Regions from separate parts of the Micromonospora sp. A200 genome, predicted to be linked through region 2. Evidence: riboswitches for the same ligand, from Rfam matches in the RefSeq annotation. Region 2 holds a riboswitch; the other holds the start of a gene.
What was found. A riboswitch is a leader RNA that binds a small molecule or an ion and turns the genes downstream of it on or off. The one in region 2 is predicted to bind thiamine pyrophosphate.
Positions count from the first base shown of each region.

Region 1: another riboswitch for thiamine pyrophosphate. It lies ahead of M2302_RS12565 (ECF transporter S component); the one in region 2 lies ahead of thiE (thiamine phosphate synthase).

Region 1 is NZ_JARXXY010000010.1:158,574-169,213, forward strand. Features, by position in the region: gene M2302_RS12500 (antibiotic biosynthesis monooxygenase) at 1-140, opposite strand, end outside; gene M2302_RS12505 (DUF6703 family protein) at 168-425, shown strand; gene M2302_RS12510 (metal ABC transporter substrate-binding protein) at 480-1,424, shown strand; gene M2302_RS12515 (metal ABC transporter ATP-binding protein) at 1,421-2,182, shown strand; gene M2302_RS12520 (metal ABC transporter permease) at 2,185-3,051, shown strand; gene M2302_RS12525 (metalloregulator ArsR/SmtB family transcription factor) at 3,095-3,394, shown strand; gene M2302_RS12530 (Fur family transcriptional regulator) at 3,391-3,783, shown strand; gene M2302_RS12535 (hypothetical protein) at 3,834-4,439, shown strand; gene M2302_RS12540 (hypothetical protein) at 4,449-4,616, shown strand; gene M2302_RS12545 (acyl-CoA dehydrogenase family protein) at 4,642-6,615, opposite strand; gene M2302_RS12550 (DUF6328 family protein) at 6,736-7,236, opposite strand; gene M2302_RS12555 (SIS domain-containing protein) at 7,327-8,076, opposite strand; gene M2302_RS12560 (alpha/beta hydrolase) at 8,126-8,956, opposite strand; TPP riboswitch at 9,041-9,146, shown strand; gene M2302_RS12565 (ECF transporter S component) at 9,222-9,806, shown strand; gene M2302_RS12570 (ABC transporter ATP-binding protein) at 9,919-10,640, shown strand, end outside.
Region 2 is NZ_JARXXY010000004.1:158,112-168,751, forward strand. Features, by position in the region: gene thiC (phosphomethylpyrimidine synthase ThiC) at 1-1,493, opposite strand, end outside; gene thiD (bifunctional hydroxymethylpyrimidine kinase/phosphomethylpyrimidine kinase) at 1,511-2,299, opposite strand; partial or broken gene M2302_RS33065 (thiamine phosphate synthase) at 2,530-3,105, opposite strand; gene M2302_RS05880 (thiazole synthase) at 3,237-4,016, opposite strand; gene thiS (sulfur carrier protein ThiS) at 4,013-4,213, opposite strand; gene thiO (glycine oxidase ThiO) at 4,204-5,343, opposite strand; gene thiE (thiamine phosphate synthase) at 5,337-5,963, opposite strand; TPP riboswitch at 5,958-6,066, opposite strand; gene M2302_RS05900 (aldo/keto reductase) at 6,308-7,270, opposite strand; gene M2302_RS05905 (ATP-binding cassette domain-containing protein) at 7,313-8,992, opposite strand; gene M2302_RS05910 (methyltransferase) at 9,034-9,639, opposite strand; gene M2302_RS05915 (hypothetical protein) at 9,768-10,640, shown strand, end outside.

The DNA.
Region 1 (10,640 bases), on a different contig from region 2:
GCCGGGTCGTCGAGCGCCCGCAGCAGTTCGCCGCGCAGGTAGCCGGGGCGGGCGGCGAGCGCGGCGAGGGCGGCGTGCGCCCGGGCGACGAAGTCGTCGACGACATCGACCTCGACCACGAACCGGTTGGTGACCAGCACCGGCGTCCTCCTCGTAGAGTCTGTGGGATGCAGCGTACGCAGAGCCCCCTGCTGGCCCGACTCTCCCGGGCCAACCCGACGTCGGTGTTCCTCGCCACCCTGGTGGTGGTGCTGGTGGCGTTCTTCGCACCCGGGCCGGTGGGCGGCGTGCTGCTGCTCGCGCTCGCCGCCGGGCTGAGCTGGCTGCTGGCGACCACCTGGCCGGTGCAGGCGCCGCAGACCCGGATGATCCGGCTGGTGATGCTGACCCTGCTGGTCGCGGTCGCGTTGACCAAGCTGCTGTGACATGCACTCATGCGTTTTTGACAATCATTTCCGTTGTCACGGACAGTTCATGACATGAACATCCGCTCCGCTCCGCGCGCCCTGGCCGCCGCCACCGCCCTGCTCGCCCTGGGCGGCGTCGCCGCCTGCTCGTCCGGCGGGGCGGGCGCCGATCCGCAGCGGGTCGACGTGGTGGCCGCCTTCTACCCGTTGCAGTTCCTCGCCGAGCGGATCGGCGGCGACGCGGTCGCCGTCAGCAACCTGGCCAAGCCGGGGGCCGAGCCGCACGACCTGGAGCTCAACCCACGCCAGGTCGGGCAGGTCAGCGAGGCGGAGCTGGTCGTCTACCTCAAGGGCTTCCAGCCGACCGTGGACGAGGCGGTGGACCAGAACGCCGCCGACCGCGCCTTCGACGTGGCGACCGTGCAGCCCCTGCTGACCGCCGCGGCCGGCGGCCACGAGCACGAGGGTGAGGCCGGTCACGCCGAGGAGCCCGGCGGCGGCCTCGACCCGCACCTCTGGCTGGACCCGACCCGGCTGGCCACCGTCGGCGACCAACTCGCCGAGCGGCTCGGCCGGGCCGACCCGGAGCGGGCCGCCGACTACACCGCCCGGGCCAGGGCGCTCCGCGGCGAGCTGGAGCAGCTCGACGCCGAGTTCGCCGCCGGGCTGAAGACCTGCCAGCGCCGGGAGATCGTGGTCAGCCACACCGCCTTCGGCTACCTGACCGAGCGCTACCAGCTCGAACAGGTCGGCATCACCGGCCTCACCCCCGACACCGAGCCCTCCCCGCAGCGCCTCGCCGAGGTCGCCGCCGAGGCCCGCGAGCACCGGGCCACCACGATCTTCTTCGAGACCCTGGTCAGCCCGAAGGTCGCCGAGACCATCGCGGCGGAGGTCGGCGCGAAGACCGCGGTGCTGGACCCGATCGAAGGGCTGTCGACCGACTCCGGCGGGGACTACCTTTCGGTGATGCGCACCAACCTGCAGACCCTGCGGACGGCGTTGAGCTGCTCGTGACCGCACCCGTCATCACCGTCACCCACGGGGCGGTCGGCTACGACGGCCGACCCGTGCTGCGGGACGTGTCGCTCACCGTCACCGCCGGCGAGGTGGTCGCCGTCCTGGGGGCCAACGGCTCCGGCAAGTCCACCCTGATCCGCGCCGTGCTCGGGCTGGTCCCCCTGGCCGCCGGCTCCGTCGCGCTCTTCGGCACCCCGCTGCGCCGGTTCCGGCAGTGGCGGCGCATCGGGTACGTCCCGCAGCGGCTCGGGGCCGGCGGCGGCGTACCGGCGACGGTGCGCGAGGTGGTCGCCTCCGGCCGGCTGGCCCGCCGGGGGGTGCTCCGCCCGCCGGGGCGGGCCGACCGGGAGGCGGTCGACGCGGCGCTGCGCGCCGTCGGGCTCGCCGACCGGGCCGCCGATCCGGTCGCCACCCTCTCCGGCGGCCAGCAGCAGCGCACCCTGATCGCCCGGGCCCTCGCCGGCCGGCCGGAGCTGCTGGTGCTCGACGAGCCCACCGCCGGGGTCGACGCGGCAAGCCAGGAGGCGTTCGCCACCGCGCTGCGCGACTTCGTCGCCGACGGCGGCACCGTGCTGCTCGTCGCCCACGAGCTGGGCCCGCTGCGACCGCTGATCAGCCGGGCGGTGGTGGTGCACCAGGGTGGGATCTGCCACGACGGCGCGGTGCCCGAGCCCGCCGGCCACCACGCGGAGCCCGACCACGACCACGTGCACCCGCACGGTCCCGACGAGCCCGCCGGGCTGTGGAGCAGCTGACCATGGAACTCTTCCAGTACCCCTACATGCAGCGCGCGCTGATCGGCGCCCTGGTCATCGGCCTGGCCGCCCCGGCGCTCGGCATCTACCTGGTGCAGCGGCGGCTGACCCTGATCGGCGACGGCATCGGCCACGTGGCGCTGACCGGTGTCGGCGCCGGGCTGCTGCTCAACCGCTCCCCGGTGCTGGTGGCGGTGGTCGTGGCGACCCTCGGCGCGATCACCATCGAGCTGGTCCGGGCGCGCGGACGCACCTCCGGCGACCTCGCGCTGGCACTGCTCTTCTACGGCGGCATCGCCGGTGGGGTGATGCTCGTCGGGCTCTCCGACGCCACCAGCGCCAACCTCAACGCGTACCTGTTCGGCTCGCTGACCACCATCTCGCCGCAGGACCTGATCACCATCGCGGTGCTCGGCGCGGCCATCCTGGTCACCATGCTGGCGCTGCGCCCGGCGCTCTTCGCGGTCTGCCACGACGAGGAGTACGCCCGGGTCGCCGGGCTGCCGGTCCGGACGTTGAACCTGCTGCTGGCGGTCGCCACCGCGGTCACCGTCACCATCGCCATGCGGGCGGTCGGGGTGCTGCTGATCAGCGCCCTGATGGTGGTGCCGGTGGCCACCGCGCAGCAGGTCACCCGGGGCTTCCGCAGCACCATGACGGCGGCCATGGCGCTCGGCCTCTTCGCGGCCGGGTCTGGGGTCTGGGTGGCGGCCACCGCCGACACCGCCCCGGGCGCCTCGGTGGTGCTGCTGGCGATCGCCTCGTTCCTGGTGGTCGCGCTCGCCGCCGCCGGCTGGCGGACGCTGCGCCGGCGGTCCACCCCGACCGGTACGCCGGCGCCCGAGCCGCACGAGGTCGTGCTCCGGTGACGCCGCCCCGGCAGCTGTCGGTGGTATTGGTTACCGTTGCAGGGTGACCGGCACGAACGGCTACGAGGCCTACGAGGGCGCGGGTGACCTGCTCCGCGCCCTGTCCGCCCCGATCCGGCTGGCGATCGTGAGCGAGCTGGCGCAGGGTGAACGGTGTGTGCACGAGCTGGTGGAGAAGCTCGGCGCCCCTCAGCCGCTGGTCTCCCAGCACCTGCGGGTGCTGCGCGGGGCGGGGGTGGTCCGCGGCTCGCGGCGCGGCCGCGAAATCGCGTACGCGCTGGTCGACGAGCACGTGGCGCACATCGTGGCGGACGCGGTGAGCCACGCCGGGGAGGGATCATGAGCGAGGGGGCGCTGCGGAACACGCGGCAGCGCACCGCGGTGAGCTCCCTGCTTGCCGAGGTGGAGGGCTTCCACAGCGCGCAGGAGCTGCACGCGATGCTCCGTGACCGGGGCGAGCGGGTCGGGCTGACCACCGTCTACCGCACCTTGCAGGGCCTCGCCGACGCGGGCGAGATCGACGTGATGCGCCCGCCCGGCGGGGAGCACCTCTACCGCCGGTGCAGCGAGGGGCACCACCACCACCTGGTCTGCCGGGCCTGCGGCCGCACCGTCGAGGTGGCCGGGCCGGCGGTGGAGACCTGGGCCGAGCGGGTCGCCGCCCAACACGGGTTCGCCGACGTCAGCCACACCCTGGAGATCTTCGGCACCTGCCCGAAGTGCGCCGCCTGACGGCGATTCAGGGGGTGCCCGCCGCGCCGCGTCGTGGCACGCTGTCCGGCGTGAAGATCTACGCCGATCGCTTCCCCGTCGCCCTCCGCCAGCTCCTCACCGACCTGCTCGTCGTCCTCTGGGTGTACGCGGCGATCCGCTTCGCCCTGTGGGTGCACGACCTGGTGCAGAAACTCGCCGTACCCGGACAGAAGCTGGAGGGGGCCGGCGGCGGCCTCGCCGACAACCTGGCCGAGGCCGGCGGCAAGGTCGGCCGGGTGCCGCTGGTCGGCGACGAGCTGACCGCCCCGTTCGAGCGGGCGGCCGAGGCGGCCCGCGGGGTCGCCGACGCCGGCCGGGACCAGCAGGAGCTGGTCGGCCAGCTCGCCCTGGCCCTCGCCATCGCCGTGCTGGTCTTCCCGATCGCCCTGGTGCTCTTCGGCTGGCTGCCGCTGCGGGTGCGCTGGATGCGCCGGGCCGCCGCGGCGAAGGCGCTCGCCACCGCCCCGGCCGGGCGGGACCTGCTGGCGCTGCGCGCTCTCGCCGGGCAGCCGCTGCGCAAGCTGACCAGGATCGATCCGGACGTGGCGGAGGCGTGGCGGCGGGGCGACGACGCCACCGTCGACGCACTCGCCGCACTGGAGCTGCGCCGCCTCGGGCTGCGGGGTGGCCGCTAGGGTGTGGCGGTGCTGTACTTCCTGATCGTCGTCGCCGTGCTGCTGCTCGGGTACGCCGCCGTCCTGGTGAGCTTCGTCCGCAAGGGTCGCAAGATCCCGCCGCAGGCGTACCTGGTGCTCGCCCTGCTCAACGGGCTGATCCTCGCGGCGGTGCTGGCCTGGGCCGTCGCCCGCTGACTTCAGCGACGGCCCAGCCCCTTGCTCAGCCGCCCTGTCGGGGGATCCGGCGGCGGACGTCCGGCGTGGTCGACGGGCCGGGTGACCAGCGCGCCACCCAGGGGGTGTCGGCCGGCGGGGTGAGCACGCCGGACTCCAGGGCGGCGTACCGGCCGGCGAGGATCCGCTTCGCCGCCGCGACGTCGACCGAGTCGGTGTTCTCCCACAGCGCGGTGAACAGCTGCTCCACCCGCACCCGGGCCTGCCGGCAGAACAGGTCGGCCAGCTCGACGTTCTCCGGGCGGGTGTCCCGCTCCGCGTACGCCCGCACGCAGACCGCGGACATCGCGAACAGCTCCGCGCCGATGTCCACCACCCGGCCGAGGAACGCCTGCTTGCGTTCCATCTTCCCCTGCCAGCGGGACATCGCGTAGAAGGTCGAGCGGGCCAGCTTGCGGGAGTGCCGCTCCACCTGCCGCAGGTGACCGGCGAGCGGGCCGAACTCGCCGTACGCGTTCGGACTCTGCCCCCTGCCGACGGCGAGGGTGGGCAGCCACCTGGCGTAGAAGGCCCCGGCCCGCGCCCCCGCCCTGGCCTTGCGACCGAGGCCGGCGTCCGGATCGATGATGTCGCCGGCGACCGAGAGGTGCGCGTCGACCGCCTCCCGGGCGATCAGCAGGTGCATGATCTCGGTGGAGCCCTCGAAGATCCGGTTGATCCGCAGGTCCCGCAGCATCTGCTCGACCGCGGCCGGGCGTTCGCCCCGGGCGGCGAGCGAGTCGGCCGTCTCGTAGCCGCGCCCGCCCCGGATCTGGATCAGCTCGTCGGCGATCTTCCAGGCCATCTCGCTGGCGTAGAGCTTGACCAGGGCCGCCTCGATCCGGATGTCGTTGCGGTCGTCGTCGGCGAGCAGGCAGCAGAGGTCGAGCATGGTCTCCATGCCGTACGTGGTGGCGGCGATGAAGGAGAGCTTCTGGGCGACCGCCTCGTGCTCGCCGACCGGCCGGCCCCACTGCACCCGGTCGGCGGCCCACTCCCGGGCCACGTTCAGCGACCACTTGCCCGCGCCGACGCACATCGCCGGCAGCGACAGCCGACCGGTGTTCAGCGTGGTCAGGGCGATCTTCAGCCCCTTGCCCTCGCCACCGATGACGTTCTCCCGGGGCACGAAGACGTCGTGGAACCGGGTCAGGCTGTTCTCCAGGCCACGCAGGCCGACGAAGGCGTTGCGCCGCTCGACGGTGATGCCGTCGCTGTCGCCGTCGACCACGAACGCGGTGATGCCGCCGCGCCGCCCCTCGCCGGCCGGCACCCGGGCCATCACCACCAGCAGGGTGGCCACCGTGCCGTTGGTGGCCCAGAGCTTCACCCCGTTGAGCCGGTAGCCCGTGCCGTCGGCGGTCGGCTCGGCGATAGTGGCCAGGCGGGCCGGGTCGGAGCCGACGTCCGGCTCGGTGAGCAGGAACGCGGACACCTCCCCGGCGGCCAGCCGGGGCAGGAAGAGCTGCTTCTGCTCGTCGGTGCCGAACATCTTCAGCGGCTGCGGCACGCCGATCGACTGGTGGGCGGAGAGCAGCGCGCCGATCGCCGGGCTGACCGAGCCGGCCAGCATCAGCGCCCGGCAGTAGTGCAGGTTGCTCAGGCCGAGCCCGCCGTACTTCCGGTCGATCTTCATGCCGAACGCGCCGAGCCGGGCCAGCCCCTGGAACACCTCGTCCGGGATGGACGCGTCCCGCTCAATGGCCGCGCCGTCCACCTCGGACCGCAGGTACGCGCCGAGCTCGGTGAGGAACCGCTCGGCCCGCGCGTCGTCGTCCGGGTCGGAGCGGGGCCAGGGGTGGATCAGGTCGGGCCGGAACCGGCCGAGGAAGAGCTCCTTGCCGAAGCTGGGCCGGTCCCAGGCGGTTTCCCGGGCCGCCTCGGCGACCTGTCGGGCCTCCTTCTCGGAGACCTGGCCCGCCTCGGCCGGCAGCGGCCCGGCGCCGTCCTCGGTGGGTCGGCTGTTGTGCGTCGTGGTCACGGCTGCCCCCTCGAACCTCGGTCCGGATGCGTCAACGTGCTCGACAAGAGCAACGCTACCCCCGGGTGTTACCCAGGGGTAGCGTTGCGCGCACGTCGGATTTCCCGGCCGGTGACCGGGTCAGTCGCCGGTCAGCACCTGCGGCTCGTCATCGTCGTCGTCGACCTCCTCACCCCAGTTGCGCCGGGCCATCGGCAGGAAGACCCAGAAGGTCAGGAACCACAGCCCGGTGAGCGCGCTCAGCACGAATGCGATCTCGCGCTGCAGCACGAAGTCGGTGATCAGCAGCACCGCGCTGACCATCGAGATCAGCATGAAGCCGAGGCCGGCGCTGGCCATCCGGTGCGCGAAGCGCACCAGCTCCGGCTTGCGGCCCTGGCGGAACAGCGCGCGGTGGAAGGCGACCGGCGAAATGATCATCGCGGTGGCGGCCGCCGCCGACAGCAGCGAGACGATGTAGACGTCCTTCTGGAAGCCGCTGGTCCGGGTGAAGCCGTTGCTGAACGGCAGGGTCAGCAGGAAGGCGAAGAGGATCTGCACGCCGGTCTGCGCGACGCGCAACTCCTGGAGCAGATCGGCGAAGTTACGCTGCCAGCGCTGCTTCTCGGATTCCTTCGACACGCGCTACCTCCGGAAGAGACGGTACTGCCGACGGGGCTCACCCCGCCGGCAGCAACGCCAATGCCCCAACCGGAGTGGCGCGAAACCGGCTCACGAACCTCGGCGGATGCGGCCGGCGTACCGGGCCTCCAGCGCGGCGTTGTGCTCGTCGCCGCCGGTCATGTTCGCCGACAGGTAGACCGGGGGCCGCTCCCCCGCCGCGATCAGCCGGGCCACCGTCTCGGCCACGATCTGCTGGGCCAGCAGGGCCGCGGTGATCGAGGAGACCGCGCCGACCGCGCCGCCGTCGGGCAGCGGCAGGGCCGCGTCACCGTACGGGGCGCCGTTGTCCAGCACCACGTCGGCGAGGTCGGCGAGCTTGCGCCCGGACGGGTGGCGCGAGGCCATCCGGCCCGAGTGCTGCGTCGAGGTGATCGCCACCAACCGGTGCCCCCGTTCGACGACCAGCGACGCGAACTCCACCATCGCGCCGTTGACGCCGGAGTTGGAGGCCAGCACGAAGATGTCCGACGGGCGGACCGGGGCCAGCTCGTAGAGCCGATGCGCCACGGCCGGATCGCGCTCCAGGTGCGGCCCGAGGATGCTTGCCGGCTCGCCGCCCAGCAGCACCAGGTCGCGCAGCGCGATCCGATTGGTCGGCACCAGCCCACCGGCCCGGCCGGCGATCTCCATCGCCAGCGCCTCGGAGTGGCCGGTGCCGAAGGCGTGCACCACCCCGTCGGCGCGCAGCGCCTCGGCGATCAGGTCGGCCGCCCGACCCACCGCCTCCCGCTGGCTCGCGGCCACCCGGCCGATCGTCTCGGTCACCACCGCCAGGTATGCCTCGGCGCTCACCGTCATGCGTTCCTCCGCTCGTCGGTCCTGCTCGTCGGGTCGGCCAGCGGCGGGCTCAGCCCAGGCCGCGTACCCGGTTCAGGATCGCCTCGGCCAGCGGGGCCGGCGCCTCGTCGGGAATCCAGTGGGTGACGCCGGGGAGCGCGACGAACCGGTACGGCCCGGTCACCTGGGCGGCGCAGGCCTCGGCGGCGGGCCGGCCGATCGCGACGTCCTTGTCGCTCCAGACGAAGGTGGTCGGCACCGCGACCGGCCCGATCCGGGCCAGGTCGGCCAGGGACATGGCCCGGTACCAGTTCAGCGCCCCGGTCAGCGCGCCCGGCTCCCGCATCGGCTCGGCGTACCGGGCCACCCGCTCGGCGTCGCCCAACCGGGAGAGCATCCGGCGCAGGGCCGTCGCCTGCACGGCCAGCAGTACCTTCTCGGCCTTGCCCGCCTGGCGGAACAGCAGCATGTACGACGAGCGCGCCTTCTGCCCCGGGTCGTTCGCCAGCGCGTGCGCCATCGCGGCCGGATGCGGCACGGAGACGGCGGTCAGCGTGCGGACCCGCTCGGGGTGCCCCGCGGCGAGGCCCCAGGCGACGACCGCGCCCCAGTCGTGCCCCACCACGTGGGCCGCCTCGACGCCCAGCGCGTCGAGCAGCGCCACCGCGTCCTCGACCAGCTCCGGCAGCCGGTAGGCGGCCACCTCGGCCGGGCGGGCGCCCGGCGAGTAGCCCCGCTGGTCCGGCGCGTACGTGCGCAGGCCGGCGGCGTGCAGCGCCGGCACCACGTCGTCCCACTCGCCGCCGTGTTGCGGGAAGCCGTGCAGCAGGAGGACGGGTTCGCCGCCCTCCGGGCCGCCGGTGCGTACCTCGAACGTCAGCTCTCGCGCCTCGACCTGCATGATCGGCAGCCTACTCAGCCCGGCGGTCGTCCACCCGGGCCGACCGTGGCGGGGTCGGAGCTGTTAGCGTCGACGAGACAACTTCACATCCGACAGGGGAGCGCACAGCGCTGAGAGTGCGGGCACCGCCCGCAGACCCTCGAACCTGATCTGGGTAATGCCAGCGCAGGGAGTTCGGTCGACCTCCAGCCGCGCCGCCGTCCGGTCCCACACCGGGCGCGGCGTGCGTCTTCTCCTGGTTCGATCATTTGGACTGGGAGCACACATGACCAACACCGACAGCAACCGGTGGCGCACCATCGACATCGTCATCGCGGCGGTGCTCGGGGTGGCCTTCGGCATCATCTTCTGGGCCTGGGGCCTGCTCTGGAACGGCCCCGCCGACGCGATCCCGCTGCCCGGCCGGGCCGCCATCTACGGCGTCTGGCTCGTCCCGGCCGTCCTGGGCGGTCTGATCATCCGCAAGCCGGGCGCCGCCTTCTTCACCCTCACCGTCGCCGCGCTGGTCTCGGTGGCGTTGGGCAGCAGCTGGGGCTGGACGCTGGTCATCCAGGGTCCGCTCGAGGCCGCCGCGGCGGAACTCGCCTTCGCGGCCTTCGGGTACCGCGTCTTCCGGCTGCCCGTCGCCCTGCTGGCCGCCACGCTGGCCGGCCTGGCGGCGGCGCTCTACGACGTCTTCGTCTGGTACCCGGACACCGCCTGGGGCAGCTTCCGCCTCCCCTACATCCTGATCACCGCGGTCAGCTCCCTGGTGATCGCCGGCCTGGGCAGTGTCGCGCTCACCCGCGCCCTCGCCCGCACCGGCGTCCTCGACCGCTTCCCCGCCGGCCGCGAACGCGCCGCCATCTGACCGCCCCCGCTTCGTTGATCAAGAGGTTTGCGTCAACGGGAGCCACCGTCGTGACGCAAACCTCTTGATCACCGGCCGGGAGCCGGGTGGGCCTGGGTAGGGAGGGGGTCGGGTGGGCGCGGTGTTGGTGCGCGGGTTCGGGTGGCGGCACGCCGGGCGGAAGGCGTGGGCCGTGCGCGGGGTGGACCTGCGGATCGAGGCCGGGGAACGGGTCCTGCTGCTCGGGCCGTCCGGGGCGGGCAAGAGCACCCTGCTGGCGGCACTGGCCGGGCTGCTGCCCGAGGACTCCGGCGAGCAGGAGGGCACCGTCGAGATCGACGGGCTCGACCCGCGCAAGGACCGGGAACGGGTCGGCATCGTCTTCCAGGACCCGGAGACCCAGCTGGTGATGGCCCGCAGCGGCGACGACGTCGCGTTCGGGCTGGAGAACCGGGGGGTGCCGGCCGAGGAGATCTGGCCGCGGGTGGACGAGGCGTTGCGCCGGGTCGGCTTCCCGTACGACCGGGACCGGCCCACCGCGGCGCTCTCCGGCGGCGAGCAGCAGCGCCTGGCCCTGGCCGGCGCGCTCGCCCTGCGCCCCGGCCTGCTGCTGCTCGACGAGCCGACCGCCAACCTCGACCCGGCCGGCGCGGACCTGGTCCGCCGGGCGGTCGCCGGCGCGCTGTCCGCCGACACCACCCTGATCCTGGTCGAACACCGGGTCGCCGAGGCGCTGCCGCTGGTCGACCGGGTGGTGGTGCTGGAGCCGGGCGGCGGTGTCCGCGCGGACGGCCCGCCGGAGGCGGTCTTCGCCGCGCACGGCGAGGCACTGGCCGCCGAGGGCGTCTGGGTGCC
Region 2 (10,640 bases):
TTCATGGAGCAGAACTTCGGCCCGCACATCGAGCAGAAGTGCGCGGTCTTCGCCGGCTCGGCCGGCAGCGTCGCGTCGTGGTACGAGCGGGCGGTCTCCGGGTCCAGCGAGAGGTTGAACTGATCCTCCCAGCGGAACTCGAACCGGGCCTTGGACAGCGCGTCGTCCCAGGCCTGCGCGCCGGGGTGGCCCTTGGCCAGGTCGGCCGCGTGCGCCGCGATCTTGTACGCGATCACGCCCGCCTTCACGTCGTCCCGGTCCGGCAGCCCCAGATGCTCCTTCGGGGTGACGTAGCAGAGCATCGCGGTGCCGAACATGCCGATCATCGCCGCGCCGATGGCCGAGGTGATGTGGTCGTACGCGGGGGCGATGTCCGTGGTCAGCGGGCCGAGCGTGTAGAACGGCGCCTCGTGGCACCACTCCTGCTGGAGGTCCACGTTCTCCTTGATCTTGTGCATCGGCACGTGGCCCGGGCCCTCGATCATCACCTGCACGTCGTACTCCCAGGCGATCTTCGTGAGCTCGCCGAGGGTCCGCAGCTCGGCGAACTGGGCCTCGTCGTTGGCGTCCGCGATCGACCCGGGCCGCAGCCCGTCGCCGAGCGAGAACGTGACGTCGTAGCGGGCCAGGATCTCGCACAGCTCTCGGAAGTTGGTGTAGAGGAAGTTCTCCTCGTGGTGCGCCAGGCACCAGGCCGCCATGATCGACCCGCCCCGGGAGACGATCCCGGTCACCCGGTCCACCGCCAGCGGCACGTACGGCAGCAGCACCCCAGCGTGCACGGTCATGTAGTCGACGCCCTGCTCGGCCTGCTCGACGACGGTCTCCCGGAACACCTCCCAGCTCAGCTTCACCGGGTCACCGCCGACCTTCTCCAGCGCCTGGTAGATCGGCACGGTCCCGATCGGCACCGGCGAGTTGCGCACGATGGCCTCGCGGGTCTCGTGGATCCGCTTGCCGGTGGACAGGTCCATCACGGTGTCGGCGCCCCACCGGGTCGCCCAGGTCAGCTTCTCCACCTCCTCCGCGACGGACGAGGTGACCGCGGAGGTGCCGATGTTGGCGTTCACCTTCACCAGGAACGCCTTGCCGATGATCGCCGGCTCGCACTCCGGGTGGTTGACGTTGAGCGGCAGCACCGCCCGCCCGGCGGCGATCTCGTCCCGGACGAACTCCGGCGCCATCCCCTCCCGGATCGCCACGAACTCCATCTCCGGCGTGACGACCCCGGCGCGGGCGTACGCGAGCTGGGTGGGCCGCTTCCCGTCCGCCCCGGCCAACGGCGTGCCGGCACCGCGCACCGGGGCCACGTCACCGCGCTCGGCGATCCAATCCCCGCGCAGCGGCGGCAACCCCACCTCCGGATCGGAGCCCGGGCCGGAGGTGTCGTAAAGGCGCAGCGGCGGGTTGTCCCCGGTCAGCTCCACCTCGGCGAACGGCACCCGGACGTCCGGCCGTGACCCCTCGACGTAGACCTTGCGACGTGCCTGCATGACAGCCTCCCTGATGGTCAACAGGACCAGCCGAAGTGGTCCAGCGGGCCGCGTCCCGCGCCCAGTTCCCAGTCCCGCGCGCCGGTCAGCGCGCGGGTGACGTACTCCTTGGCGGCGGCGACCGCGACCGGCACCGGGTCGCCCGCCGCCAGCCGGACGGCGATCGCCGCCGAGAACGAGCAGCCGGTGCCGTGGGTGTGCCGGGTCCGCACCCGGGGCGCGCGCAGCAGGATGGTCGTCCCGCCGCCGCACAGCACGTCGACCGACTCGCCGCCGGCGTCCACGTCACCGCCGGTCACCACCACGTGCGCCGGGCCGCCGGCGGCGATCGCCTCGGCGGCGACCGCCATCTCCTCGACCGTGGTCACCGGGCGTCCGGTGAGGGCGGCGGCCTCCGCGCAGTTCGGCGTCGCCACCTCCGCGTACGGCAGCAGCCGCTCGACCGCCTCCACCACGCCGAGCGGGTGTCCACTGGTGGCGACCAGCACCGGGTCGACGACCAGGTACGGCAGCCGGCCCGCCTTCGCCGCCTCGGCCACGGCGTCGGCGACCGCCGGGGTGCCGAGCATTCCGGTCTTCACCGCCCGGACATGGAAGTCGCCGAGCACGCTGTCGAGCTGCTCGGTGACCGTTCGCGGGGGCAACGGCAGCACGGCGTCGACGCCCCGGGTGTTCTGCGCGGTGACGGCCGTGATCACGCTGGTCCCGTACGCGCCGAGGGCGGCGAAGACCTTGAGGTCGGCCTGGATGCCGGCACCGGCACCGGAGTCCGAGCCGGCGATGGTGAGGACGGTCTTCGGCGTCACTGTCCCTCTTCCCGGGTCGCTGTTGGAGGCCGACCGTGCGGGTTCGTCGCTGTCGGCGTGGGGGGCTGCGGCCGACCGTGCCCACTCCGGGCGGTCAGGCTTGATCCCTGCGTGGGCACGGTCGGCCGCAGCACCGTGTCGGGAACCTCCGCGCGGGCGTGCCGGCTTCGCGGCACCGGGGCGGGCGCGAGCGCCGAGCCGGCTGATGTGGTGGCCGGAGTCGCTGCTTGGAAGGCCTCGGTCAGGGTGGCGGCTGCCCGGGTGGGGTCTTCGGCTCGCATGATGGCGCCGAGCACGGCCACGCCGACGGCTCCCGCCTCGACGCAGGCGTACACCTGGTCGGGGGTGTCGATGCCGCCGAGGGCGAGGATCGGCACGGGGCTGGCCTGGATCAGCTCGGCGAGCCCGTCCGGATGCAGGGGTGGGCCGTAGCCGGGTTTGGTTCTGCTGGGGAAGACGGGTGAGAGGGTGGCGTAGTCCTCGGTGGTGAGTCGGGCCAGTTCAGCACGGTCGTGGCAGGAGCGGCCGACCAGGCCGAGGGTCGGTGGCGGGTAGGGGCCGGCCGACGGCAGGTGGACGGCGTCGCCGTCCAGGGGGTCGGGGCCGGCGACGATCAGGGTGCCGCCGGCCTCGGCGAGGAGCGGACGCAGCGCGGCGGCGAGAGCGGCACGTTCGGCGCGGGGCAGGTCCTTCTCGCGTAGCACCACCCAGCGCACTCCCCCGGCCACCGCCGCCGCGACCACCTCCGGCAGCGGCCGCCGGGCCTGCCAGCGGTCGGTGAGCACCACCAGGCCCGAGGGCACCACCGGACGGGCGGGCCCGGTCGCGGCGAGCCGCCCCGAGCCGGCTCGCCGGGGGTCCGGGCGCGTCCCGGCGGGGCGTGGACCGCGCACTGCGCCCGCCTCGGGCGGCCCGTCGACGACCTGCCGCGTCACCGTCACAGGTCGGGCCTTCCCTCGTCGGGGGTGGAGGCGAGGGCGTGGAAGCGGCGGGCGATCCGGCCGGCGCCGTACGCGAGCCGGCCCGCCTCCACCGCGTACCGCATGGCGGTGGCCATCGCCACCGGGTCGGCGGCCCGGGTGACCGCGCTGGCCAGCAGCACCGCGTCGCAGCCCAGCTCCATGGCGAGCGCCGCGTCGGAGGCGGTACCGATGCCGGCGTCGAGAATCACCGGCACGGCCACGCTCTGCCGGATCAGCCGGATGTGGTGCGGGTTGGTCACGCCCAGCCCGGAGCCGATCGGCGCGCCGGCCGGCATCACCGCGGCGCAGCCCACATCGGCCAGCCGGCGGGCCAGGATCGGGTCGTCGGAGGTGTACGGCAGCACGGTGAACCCGTCGGCGACCAGTTCCTCGGCGGCGCGCAGCAGCTCCACCCCGTCGGGCAGCAGCGTGCGCTCGTCGCCGATCACCTCCAGCTTCACCCAGTCGGTGTCGAACGCCTCCCGGGCCAGGTGGGCCACCTTCACCGCTTCGCCGGCGGTGTAGCAGCCGGCGGTGTTCGGCAGCAGCCGCACCCCGCACCGGTCCAGCACGTCGAGCAGCCCGCCGGCTGCGGCGGGGGTGGTGTCCACCCGGCGCAGGGCCACCGTGACCAGCTCGGTGCCGGAGGCCCGGACGGCCTGCTCCAGCACGTGCAGGTTGGCCGCGCCGCCGGTGCCGAGGATGAGCCGCGACCCGAGGGTGACGGTGCCGATGGTCAGCGTCATGCCGCTCACCCGCCCTGGGCGGCGCTGAGCACCTCGACCCGGTCGCCGTCGCGCAGCACGGTCGCCGGCCAGCCGGTGCGGGGCACCACCTCGCCGTTCACCGCCACCGCGAGGCCGCGCCGCTGCTCGGTGACCGCGCGGACCAGGTCCGCCACGGTCGACCCGCCGGGCAGGTCCCGGCCGGCACCGTTGACGATCAGTTGCACGTCTCCTCCTCGGGGGTGGGTGCGATCCGGTCCCGGCCGGCGGCCCGGGCGGCGGCGCCGGCGGTGAACCGGTCCGGCGCGAAGGGGGCGAGCAGCGGGTCCGCCGCGCCGGTGAGCACCAGTTCGGTGATCAGGTCGGCGGTGACCGGGGTGAGCAGGATGCCGTGCCGGTGGTGGCCGGTGGCGACCAGCACACCGGGCCGGCCGGGCAGCGGCCCGAGGATCGGCGCGTTGTCCGGCGTACCGGGGCGCAGCCCGGCGGCGGCCTCCACCAGGATGTACTCGGCCAGGTCGGGCACCAGGTCGACGGCGGCGCGGAGCAGCCGCAGCACCGCCCCGGCGGTCACCTCGGTGTCGGCGCGCTCCTCGACGGTCGCGCCGAGGACCACCTCGCCGTCGGCGCGCGGCACCAGGTACACCGACTCGCCGTCGGCGTACCCCCGGATCACGTGCCGGAAGTCCGGCGTGCCGCGACCGGGCGCGCGCAGCCGGAGCACCTGCCCCTTCACCGGCCGGACCGGCAGGCCGGTGAGCGCGGCGGCGCCGCAGCCGGCGGCGACCACGGTGACCCGGGCGTCCACGTCGGTGAGGCTGGCGACCGCGCCGGGTACCAGCGTGGCCCCGGCCCGCTCGGCCGCCGCCCGCAGCGCGGCCACTAGCCGCCGGGGGTCGACCTGGTGGTCGCCGGGCGCGACCGCGCCGCCGCGCACCCGCGGCGCCAGCGCCGGCTCGCGGTCCCGCAACTCGGAGGGGCGCAGCGGCGTGATCGGCAGCCCCAACCCCCGCTGGTACGACCAGAGTCGCCGCGCCTCGGCCAGGTCGTCACCGGTGAGCCCGACGACGAGGGTGCCCTCGGTGCGGTGGCCGAAATCGGTGCCGGCGGCCTCGGCCAGCTCGGCGGCGAAGCCCGGCCAGCGGGCGGCCGACTCGGTGAGCAGCCCGGTCAGCTCGTGCTCCCCGAAGTACGCCTCGGCGACCGGCGAGAGCATCCCGGCGGCCACGTGGGACGCGCCGGAGCCGGGGGCGGGATCGTGCACGACGACGCGCAGCCCGCGCGCGGCGCAGCGCCAGGCGATCGCCAGCCCGACCGGTCCCGCCCCCACCACGGCGACGTCCGGTCGGGTCAGCACGTCAGCGCCCCGAGCAGTTCAGCGGTAGCTCGGGCCGGATCCGTTGATCCGGACAGCGCCCCCACCACCGCCACCCCGTACGCCCCGGCGGCCCGCAGCGCCGGCACCGACGCGGCGGTCACCCCGCCGATGGCGATCACCGGCACGGCGACGGCCTCGGCGACGGCGCGTACCCCGTCCGGGCCGATCGGGGCCGGCAGGCCGGTCTTGGTGGTGGTGGCGTGGCAGGGGCCCACGCCCAGGTAGCTGGCTCCGGCGGCGACCGCCTCGGTGGCGGCGACCGGTTCCCGGGCGGTGGCGCCGAGCACGGCGGTGGCGCCGAGCACCCGGCGGGCCGCCCCGACCGGCAGGTCGTCCGCGCCCACGTGGCCCCCGGCGGCGCCCACCGCGAGCGCCACGTGCAGCCGGTCGTTGACCAGGCACGGCACCCCGTACGGCGCGCACAGCGCGAGCACCCGGCGGGCCAGCTCGTACGCCTGCCGGTCGGTGGCGTCGTCGTCCACCCGGACCTGTACGACCAGCTCGGCGCGGGCCACCGGCAGGGCGGCGCGCAGCACGGCGAGCGGGTCGCGCCCCGGCCGGGTGTCGGTGATCAGATGCAGTCGTCCCAGGGACGGCACGGCAACGCTCCTCCCTGCGCCGGCATTACCCGGATCAGGTTCGACGGTCGGGGGCTTCAGCCCCCCTCTCAGCCCGGTGCACCGGGCTCCCGTGGGTCACTTGCGGCATACCGTACGACGGATGCGCCGATCCGCCAAGGGCGGGGTGCGCTTTTCCCACGGACCGTCTCAACTCGACGGTGCGGGCAGCGCGTGACGAACCCCTCACGCCATGCTGTCCGGTTGGCCCTGAGTGGACGGACCGGGCACGAAAGAACGGGGCACCTCGGAGGCGTCGCAACGACTCCGAGGTGCCCCGCTCACGGGTGGTGCGACCGCCGGTGGGTCGGCCGACCGGCCGACGATCAGAGGATGGCGTCGAGGGCGTCCAGGTCCTCGTCGGTGGGCTGCCAGGTCCCGGCCTCGGCGTTGGCCCGCACCTGCTCCGGCGTGGTGGCGCCGGCGATCACCGAGGTCACCGCCGGACGGGCGGCCAGCCCGCCGATCGCCACCTGGAGCATCGACAGGCCGCGCTCGCCGGCGTACGCCTCGATGGCCTCGATGGTGTCCCAGTCCGCGGCGGCGAGGCGCTGCGCGTACCGGCCGCCGCCGGAGAGCCGGCTGCCGGCGGGCGGCGCCTCGTTGCGCTTGTACTTGCCGGTGAGCAGGCCGTTGGCGAGCGGGAAGAACGGCAGCATGCCCAGGCCGAACCGCTCGCAGGCGGGCACGACCTCGGTTTCGACGGAGCGTTCCAGCAGCGAGTAGTGGTTCTGCGCGCTGATGAACCGGGCCCGCCCGTTGGAGGAGGCGACCCAGTCGGCGTCGGCGATCTGCCAGCCGGCGAAGTTGGAGTTGCCGAGGTAGCGCACCTTGCCGGCGCGGACGAGGTCGTCCAGGGCGGCGAGCGTCTCGTCGATCGGGGTGCCCGGGTCGGGCTCGTGCATCTGGTACAGGTCGATGTGGTCGGTGCCGAGCCGGCGCAGCGACGCCTCCACGGCCCGGGCGATGTAGCGGCGCGCGCCCCGGGCGCCGTGGTCGGGGCCGTTCATGCCGTGCATGTCCATGCCGAACTTGGTGGCCACCACCACGTCGTCCCGGCGCCCCTTGAGCGCCTGCCCGAGCAGTTCCTCGGAGCCGCCCTGCGGCTCGCCGTAGATGTCGGCGGTGTCGAAGAAGTTGATCCCGGCGTCGAGGGCGGCGTCGACCACCGCCCGGGTGCCGTCGAGGTCGAGCTTGCGGCCGAAGTTGTTGCAGCCGATGCCGACCAGGGACACCACGAGCCCGGAGTCGCCCAACCGGCGGTAGGTCATCTCAGTCACGTGATCCACCCTATGCCCGCCGCGAGCGACGGGCCCCGCGCCCGCCGCCCGTCAGCGCACGTCCCAGACCGGCTCCGGCGTCTCCACCACCTCGCCGTCGCCGCCGAACAGCACGAACCGGTCGAAGGACCGGGTGAACCAGCGGTCGTGGGTGACCGCGACCACCGTCCCGGAGAACGCGGCCAGCCCGGCCTCCAGCGCCTCGGCGGAGGCGAGGTCGAGGTTGTCCGTCGGCTCGTCGAGCAGCAGCAGGGTCGCCCCGGACAGTTCCAACAGGAGCACCAGGAAACGTGCCTGCTGCCCGCCGGAGAGGGTGCCGAAGCGCTGGTCGCCCTGTGCGGCCAGCTCGTACCGGCTGAGCGCCGCCATCGCGGCGTGCCGGTCCATCCCGGCCCGGTGGTCGTCGCCCCGCCAGAGGATCTCGACCAGGGTCTTCGCCACCAGCTCGGGCCGGTCGTGGGTCTGGGAGAAGTGGCCGGGCCGGACCCGCGCGCCGAGCCGGACCGTGCCGTCGTGGGCGACCGGGGCCAACGCGGCCGCGCCGTCGACCGGGCCGTTGGCCGGGTCCGGGTCGGTGCCGCCCCGGGCGAGCAGCCGCAGGAAGTGCGACTTCCCCGTCCCGTTGGCGCCGAGCACGGCGACCCGGTCGCCGTACCAGAGTTCCAGGTCGAAGGGGTAGGTCAGGCCGTCGAGCTCCAGCTGGTCGCAGATGACCGCGCGCTTGCCGGTCCGCCCGCCGGCCAGGCGCATCCGGATGTCCTGGTCCTTCGGGGGTACGGGCGGCGGCCCGGCCTCCTCGAACTTGCGCAGCCGGGTCTGCGCCGCCTGGTAGCGCGACGCCATCCCGTCGTTGTACGCGGCCTTCTGCTTGTACATCAGCATCAGCTCGCGCAGCTTCTGGTGTTCCTCGTCCCAGCGTTTGCGCAGCTCGTCGAGGCGGGCGTGCCGGGCCACCCGGGCGTCGTACCAGCTGGCGAAGCCCGCCGGGTGCACCCAGGCGCTGCCGCCCTCGACGGCGACCACCCGATCGGCGGTCTGGGCCAGCAGTTCCCGGTCGTGCGAGACGTAGAGCACGGACTTGCCGGACTCGCGCAGCCGCGCCTCCAGCCAGCGCTTGCCGGGCACGTCGAGGAAGTTGTCCGGCTCGTCGAGGAGCAGTACCTCGTCGGTGCCGCGCAGCAGCAGTTCCAGGGCGAAGCGCTTCTGCTGGCCGCCGGAGAGGGTGCGCACCGGGCGGTCCCGGGCGGCGTCCCAGGGCAGGTCCAGCACGATGGTGGCGACCGTGTCGAAGAGCACCTCGGCGTCGTACCCGCCGGTCTCGCCCCAGGCGGCCAGCGCGTCCGCGTACGCCAGCTGGGCCTTGCCGGCGGCGGTGCTGTACTTGCCGCGCAGCTCGGCCGACCGCATGGCCGCCTCGGTCTCGGCCAGCCGGCGGCCGGCGTCGCGCAGCGCCGGTGGGGCGAGCGAGAGCGCCAGGTCGGCGAGCGTGGTGTCGTCCCCGATCATGCCGATGAACTGCCGCATCACGCCGAGGCCGCCGGCCCGGGCGACGGCGCCGGTCTTCACCGGCAGGTCGCCGGCGACCATCCGCAACAGTGTCGTCTTGCCGGCGCCGTTCGGGCCGACCAGGGCGACCTTGGCACCCTCACCGACCCGGAACGACACGTCGGCGAAGAGTTCCCGGCCGTCGGGGAGGATGTACCCGACCCCTGCCACGTCCACGTATCCCACGCCGGCATCCTGCCGGAGCGGGCGGCGCGGGCGACACCCGATTACCGGGTGACCCGCAGCACCCGGTAGCCCTTCTGGCTGGCGTGCCGCTCGACCTGCCAACCGCCGTCGACCAGCCAGCGGTGCAGTGAGTCGCCGCCGAGGTGGCGGGCGATCACCAGCCAGGCGACGCCGTCCGGGGCGAGTCGGGGCAGCCAGCGGCGCAGCAGCTCGTGCAGTTCGGCCTTGCCGATGTGGATCGGCGGGTTGGACCAGATCTGGGTGAAGGTGACGTCGGCCGGGACCTCGTCCGGGGCGACCGCCCGTAACCGGTCGGCGGCGCCGACCCGGCGGGCGTTCTCGGCGGTGAGGGCGCGGGCCCGCTCGTTGACGTCGACCGCCCAGACGGTGGCGGCCGGCGCGCTGGTGGCCAGCACGCAGCTGATCGGCCCGAAGCCCGAGCCGATGTCGAGCAGGTCACCGCCGACGGTGGCGGTCGGCAGCTCGGCCTTGCGCAGCAGGACGGCGGTGCCGGGGTCGAGCCGGTCGGCGGAGAAGACCCCGCTGGCGGAGGCCAGGGTGTAGTCGCGCCCGGCGACGGAGAACTCGACCTCCCGCGGGCGCGCCGCAGCGGTGGGGCTGGTGGAAAAGTAGTGGTCGCCGGTCACGTCCGGCATTCTCCCACCGGGCCGGAGGGCGGTCGCGGTCGCCTCGGCGGGTAGCACTCCGACGCGCCCGCGCCGGAATTTCCCGTTATTACCCCACTAAAGGGGCAATGGCTCCTACTCTGGGCGACATGGTGTATCGGTACGAGTCCGATGAGGACGCCTTCGTGGAGTACCCGCGGTCCGAGTCGGACCTGCCGGAGTTCCCGCCCGGCCCGCCCGCGCCGGCCGGGCCGTCTCCGTCCCGCTTCCCCACCCCGTCACTGCCGCGGGCCACCCGGCCGGCTCCCCCGGCCGCCGACCCGGTTCCGGTCCGCGCGTCCGTCCAGGTCCCGCCGCCGCCCACCCTCCCCCGCGAGTACGTCCCGACCGAGCCGACCGAGCCGACCGAGCCGCCGGGGCCGCCCGCGTCCGGCCGGTCCGGCTCCGGGCGCGGCGGTGGTCGGCTGTGGCAGGTGCTCGTCGGCGGTGCGGCGGTGCTGGTCCTGCTCGCGCTCTGCGGCCTCGGCGCGGCGGCCCTCCTCGCCGACCGCACGCCGAGCGACGACCCGACGGCGGCGGCGCCGCAGCCCACCACGGCCGCGCCGGTCGACGGGTCGACCGCCGACGACCTCGACTCCCGCGACACGGACCAGCAGCCGCTGACCGCGCGCGAGGTCTTCGCCGGTAAGAAGCTGGTGGTGGCCGACGGACGACCCGCCTACGACGTGCTGACGACGCACTCCGGTGGCAGTTGCGCGGTCGCTGCCACCGGCGAGATCGCCGATCTGCTGGTCCGGCTCGGGTGCAGCCAGGTGGTCCGGGGCACGCTGCGCTCCGCCGACGGCGAGCACCTGGCCACCGCCGGCCTGTTCAACCTGACCGACAAGGCCAGCGCGCAACGCGTCCGGGACCGGATCCGGCAGCTGCTCGACGAGCGGCAGGGCCGCTTCCGCGGCCTGGCCGCCGGTGACGGCACCGAGGCGCTCAGCACTGCTGCGGCCCGGGTCGGCTGGCAGGTACGC